DNA from 2 places in the Sphingomonas sp. PP-CC-3A-396 genome. Region 2 is predicted to be linked to the other one. Evidence: predicted binding sites of a transcription regulator. Region 2 holds the regulator's gene; the other holds the start of a gene.
What was found. The regulator LexA, encoded in region 2, represses DNA repair genes until DNA is damaged. The targets are predictions, from matches to a motif close to GTTCCNCNCTTGTTCT.

Region 1 (3,094 bases), on a different contig from region 2:
GGAGATCGTCCAGCGCCGCGTCGCGCAAGGCCGTGTGAGCGAACTGGACCGTTTCATCACCGGCGCCACCGCCGCCGCCAACCGCGCAGCCTCGCTCACGCATCGCCTGCTCGCCTTCTCGCGCCGCCAGCCGCTCGATCCGCGCCCGGTCAAGGTCAATCCGCTGATCGCCTCGCTGGAGGACCTGCTCCGCCGGACCATCGGCGAGCAGGTTGAGCTCAAGATGGTGCTCGCCGCCGGCCTCTGGACGACGCTGTGCGATCCCAACCAGCTCGAGAATTCACTGCTCAACCTGGTCATCAACGCGCGCGATGCGATGCCGCATGGTGGCAAGCTGACGATCGAAACGGGCAACGCGCTGCTCGATGACCATTTTATCGCCAGTCAGCGCGACGTCCGCCCAGGTAGCTATGTCTGCATCTGCGTCTCGGACACCGGCACTGGCATGTCTGCGGACACTATTGCTAAGGCGTTCGAGCCGTTCTTCACCACCAAGCCGATCGGCCAGGGCACTGGGCTCGGCCTGTCGATGATCTACGGCTTCGCGCGCCAGTCGGAAGGCTATGCGAGGATCTACAGCGAGGTCGGCCAGGGCACGACGATCAAGCTGTATCTTCCCCGCCATTACGGCGACGCGGAGCAGGACGAGGCGCTCCCCAGCCTGACGCAGGATCACGCCACCGACGCGGGTGAGGTCGTGCTGGTAGTCGAGGACGATACGGTCGTCCGATCGCTGATCGTCGAGGTGCTCGGCGAGCTCGGCTATCAGGCGGTCGAGGCGCATGACGGCCCGACCGGTCTCGAACGGTTGCGGACGATGGACCGGATCGACCTGCTCGTCACCGATATCGGCCTACCGGGGTTGAACGGCCGCCAGGTCGCCGACGCCGGCCGGGCGATGCGCCCGGGGCTGCGCGTGCTGTTCATGACGGGGTATGCGGAAAACGCCGCGCTCGCGGCGGGCTTCCTGGAGCCGGGGATGTCGATGATCACCAAGCCGTTCGCGATGGAGGCCTTGGCCACGCAGATCCGGACGATCATCGAGGGCTGAGCCAGAACCCCCATCCAATGCCACCACCCCGGCGAAGGCCGGGGCCCAAATGGAAAGGTCGCAGTAACGACGCGCAGCGCTCCGTTGGCGACGTCCCCCAATTGGACCCCGGCCTCCGCCGGGGTGGTGTGGTGGTGGTGTGGGCGGGATCCCGAACAATTCCCGTTCCCCCGCGAAGGCGGGGGTCCAGGAATCACGCAGGACGACGCTCGCGGCTCCTGGGCCCCCGCCTCCGCGGGGGAATTAGAAACGGCGGAAGTCACTCAACGCCCCCCCCGCCCTGCGTTACAACCAAAGCAACATTTGCCACTTTGACCCCTGAAATAATTTTTCGTTCCCGCCCCGTTCCCTTGCACATCGCGAACCCCGCAGAACTCCACGCGTCGCGAATATCCCGCTCGCCCAACCCGCGCCCGAACGCGACGAACCGAGCCCCCTGCACCCTGCGCACCCCCTTGCGTCTCTTCGCGGTTTGGCACAATCTCTTGGGGTTGCGTTCGGGGGCGGACCCAATCACTGGTAGAACAACCCTTGCATAGTCCTATGCGATATGACCGTAAGCGCGCCTTCCACCGCCGCGATGGTCACTTTTTGTTCTCCCGTTTGAGCCCGTCCGATGGTAGCATGGCGACAGGCGACCGATTCGAACGAATACAGAACACTAGGAGCGGTTTCGATGGATTTCAGAGACAGCAGCCGGGATAGCGACATGACCACAGACACGATCGAACAGACCACTGCAACGCCCGCCGCCGAGGCCCCCAAGGCGCCGCGCCAGGCGCAGGACAGCCACTCCGTGCGCGCGCAGATCTACCCGGTCGAGGTCGATCACAGCCGCGATGCGCTCCTGACCGAATTCGGCAAGGACACGCTGAAGGACCGCTACCTGCTCCCGGGCGAGAGCTACCAGGACCTGTTCGTCCGCGTCGCCTCGGCCTACGCCGACGATGCCAGCCACGCACAGCGCCTCTACGACGCGATCTCGAAGCTCTGGTTTATGCCTGCCACCCCCGTTCTCTCGAACGGCGGCACCGGCCGCGGCCTGCCGATCTCGTGCTACCTCAACTCGGTCCCCGACAGCCTCGGCGGAATCGTCGACACCTGGAACGAGAATGTCTGGCTCGCCTCGCGCGGCGGCGGCATCGGCACCTATTGGGGCAATGTCCGCGGCATCGGCGAGCCGGTCGGCCTCAACGGCAAGACCAGCGGCATCATCCCGTTCGTCCGCGTTATGGATTCGCTGACGCTCGCGATCAGCCAGGGCTCGCTGCGCCGCGGTTCGGCCGCCGTGTACCTCGACGTCTCGCACCCCGAGATCGAGGAATTCCTCGAAATCCGCAAACCCTCGGGCGATTTCAACCGCAAGGCACTCAACCTCCACCACGGCGTGTTGATCACCGACGACTTCATGGAAGCCGTCCGCAATGGTGAGGAGTGGCATCTCCGTTCGCCCAAGGACCAGGCGATCCGCGCTACCGTCGACGCGCGCTCGCTGTTCCAGAAACTCGTCGAGACCCGTCTCCAGACCGGCGAGCCGTACATCGTCTTCGCCGATCACGTGAACAAGGCGATGCCGAAGCATCACCGCGAGCTCGGCCTCAAGGTCTCGACCTCGAACCTTTGTTCGGAGATCACGCTGCCGACCGGCAAGGATCACCTCGGCAACGAGCGGACGGCCGTGTGCTGCCTGTCGTCGCTGAACCTCGAGACATGGGATCAGTGGAAGGACGAGAAGGGCCTGATCGAGGACGTGATGCGCTTCCTCGACAACGTGCTGCAGGATTACATCGACCGCCACGAACCCGGCATGGAACGCGCCGCCTACTCCGCGGGCCGCGAGCGCTCGGTCGGTCTCGGCGTGATGGGCTTCCACAGCTTCCTCCAGGCACGCGGCATCCCGTTCGAGGGCGCGATGGCGAAGTCGTGGAACCTGCGCATGTTCAAGCACATCAGCAGCCAGGCCAACGAAGCCTCGATGCAGCTCGCGATCGAGCGCGGCCCCTGCCCCGATGCCGCCGACGTCGGCGCGATGGAGCGCTTCAG
Region 2 (3,094 bases):
CGGTGCGGTCCTTGCCCGCTATGCCGACGGCGGCGTTCGCGTTGATGATCGTCGGTGGCATCTGGATCGCCTTGTGGCGAACGCGGTGGCGGCGGCTCGGGCTGGTACCACTGGCGATCGGCGCGGTCTGGGCGTTGACGACGCCCGCGCCGGATGTTCTCGTGACCGGCGACGGGCGCCATGTCGCGGTGCGGACGGCGGCGGGGCTTGCGATGCTGCGCGATCGGGCCGGCGACTATACGCGCGACATGCTTGCAGAGAATGGTGGCGTGGATGGCGAGCCGCTGCTGCTGGCGGACCAACCCGATGCGCGGTGCAGCCGCGATCTTTGCGTTACCGATATCGGCGCGCGGGGACGGATGTGGCGCATCCTGGCGACCCGCAGCGACTATATGGTGCCGATTGCTGAGTTCATTACCGCTTGTCACGGCGCCGATGTTGTCGTCAGCGAACGCGGTCTGCCGAAGCGGTGCGTACCGCGGTGGCTGAAACTGGATCGTCGTGTACTCCGGCGTACGGGCGGCGTCGCGCTGACCTTGGGAAGCGGGACGGTCGTGACCATCCTGAACGCAGGCGATCGTCACCCCTGGCGCGATCCGCCTCTCCTCGAACGCACCGCGTACGCGTTCAGGCCGCGCCATGATCGGTTTCACGGTACTGTATCGGCGTTTCGCGCCGGCCAAGGCCGTCAAAAATAGAACTGTTCACGCGAAGGCGCAAAGGCGCGAAGGTGATGCCGCTTGGGAGGCCTTAAACCTCCATGAACGATAAGCCGACGTCAGTTTTTTGCCGCCAGCGAAAGCCGGTAGGCGCTGATCCAGGCACCATATCTTCGCGCCTTTGCGCCTTCGCGTGAACAAGATCTTTCGTTTTCCCGTGCGGTCACAGCGAGACGAACTGGTTCACGCGGAGACGCGGAGAAGGTTGTTGTATGACGGGGTGGCTCGGGCTGGGGACTGTTTAGTCTTCCTTCCGAAGACGTTTGGAGGTGCTTCGTTTTCCCTAAGCGCAACCCCTCCGCGTCTCCACGTGAACCAATTCTTCGGCCGCGCTGGAGATTGAGGACGAGATGTTCGCGCAGAGGCGCAGAGACGCAGAGATTGGGCATTCGAGTCGAGAACGCGACTATGCATCAGAGCGTGAGAGGGGCTTCCGGACGCTTGGGGGCCGGTTGGGCGTGTCGAAAAACTAGTCGCTTTTCGACACGCCCAGTACATCTCGCTTAACTTGCTTAAGAGATCCGGCCGCTGTTGTCGGCCGGAGAAGCGACTTGGCTTAAGGCTAGGCTGTCGCTTTTCCTGAGCAACCAAAAACCGAGACCGACCTGCGTCGTGATGACGCAGGTCGGTCCCGGCAGTTCAGTCGTAGCGGCGGAGGATGCCGGAGAGTTTGCCTTGGACGCGGACTTGGGCGGGGGCGTAGCGTTGGGGATCGTAGGCTCGGTTTGCAGGGTCGAGACGGACCATGGCGCCTTCGCGGCGGAAGTATTTCAGGGTGGCTTCGCTGTCTTCGATCAGGGCGACGACGATCTCGCCGTCTCGGGCGGTCTCGGTGCGGCGAATCAGGGCGTAGTCGCCGTCTAGGATACCGGCCTCGACCATGGAGTCGCCGGAGACTTCGAGCGCATAGTGTTCACCCGAACCCAGCAGTGCGGCGGGGACGGCCAGCATCGTGCTGCCTTCGAACGCTTCGATCGGGACGCCGGCGGCGATGCGGCCGTGGAGGGGGATCTCGACGACGTCGTTCGCTGGCTGTGGCGCGGTAGCGGGCGCGGGCTTTACGTTCGACGCCTTTGATGGCGCCTTTTTCTCGGCACGCTCGGGCATGCGAAGCACTTCGAGTGCGCGCGCACGGTTCGGCAGGCGGCGGATGAAGTTGCGCTCCTCGAGCGCGCTGATCAGACGGTGGACGCCCGACTTCGACTTGAGGTCGAGGGCGTCCTTCATCTCCTCGAACGACGGCGAGACGCCGGTTTCGTTGAGGCGATCGTTGATGAAGCAGACGAGTTCGTGCTGCTTGCGCGTGAGCATGGCGGTTCTCCGTCCGGAACAGACTGGGAACTTCTATGGAACATAATTAACGCCGTCAAGCGTCCGTATCACGCGATCACGAGGATTTCCGCCGATTCGCCTCTCTTTGCAACCGGAGCGTTGCCGGGGCGGACGATGAGGCAGGTCGAGCGGGCCAGCGTTAGCAGCATTGAGCTGTCCTGGATCGTCGAGGCATAGGCTTTGCCGTCGCGCAGCTCGGCGCGGAGATAGTCGGTGCGGGCGTTGTTGGCGGGGAGGTCTTCGCCGAGCAGCGCGTGGGTCGACTGGGGGAGCGGATCGCGTGCGCCGGCCATGTGCGCGACGACGGGCTTCACGAACAGCGTCGCGGTGACGAACGCGGAGACCGGGTTGCCGGGGAGGCCGAGGACCATCATCTCGCCGATCCGGCCGGCCATCATCGGCTTGCCGGGGCGCAGCGCGATCCGCCAGAAGTCGATGGTGCCGCCGGCGGCTTCGATCGCGGGGCGGACGAGGTCGTGGTCGCCGACCGACGCGCCGCCGGTGGTGACGAGCAGGTCGGCCTCGACGCTCGCGAAGGCTTCGCGGAGGATCTCGAGATTGTCGGGCAGAATGCCGAGATCGATGATGTCAACGGGCATGTCGGCGAGCATCGCGGCGAGCATGATGCCGTTCGATTCGGGGAGCGCTACGCCGTCGGTGGTCGAGCCGGGGGGGACGAGTTCGTCGCCGGTGGCGGCGACGGCGACGCGGACGCGACGGTTGACGGTGAGGGTGCCGTGGCCGCCGGTTGCGGCGACGGCGATGCGCGCGGGGCTGAGGCGATCGCCGGCGGCGATCAGGCGGGTGCCGGTGGAGAAATCGAGGCCCTTGCGGCGGGTGTTGCGGCCAAGTGTCGGCGGGCCTTCGCCGGCGAGGATCAGGGTTTCGCCGTCACGCTCGGCTTCTTCCTGGACCATGACGGTGTCGGCGCCTTCGGGCATGGCGGCGCCGGTGAAGATGCGGGTGGCCTCGTTGGAGGCGACATTGCCTGCGAAGGGGCGGCCGGCGGCGCTTTCGCCGATGACTTTCCAGGGGCCTGGGAG

Region 1: a site for LexA is predicted at 1,634-1,649, ahead of C8J40_RS02015 (ribonucleoside-diphosphate reductase subunit alpha). Genes of this name have one in related genera too.

What each region holds. Positions count from the first base shown of each region.
Region 1 covers NZ_SLYF01000001.1:445,403-448,496, forward strand. The annotation lists gene C8J40_RS02010 (ATP-binding protein) at 1-1,051, shown strand, start outside; gene C8J40_RS02015 (ribonucleoside-diphosphate reductase subunit alpha) at 1,728-3,094, shown strand, end outside.
Region 2 covers NZ_SLYF01000004.1:123,622-126,715, reverse strand. The annotation lists partial or broken gene C8J40_RS08955 (ComEC/Rec2 family competence protein) at 1-698, shown strand, start outside; gene lexA (transcriptional repressor LexA) at 1,359-2,030, opposite strand; gene C8J40_RS08945 (molybdopterin molybdotransferase MoeA) at 2,099-3,094, opposite strand, start outside.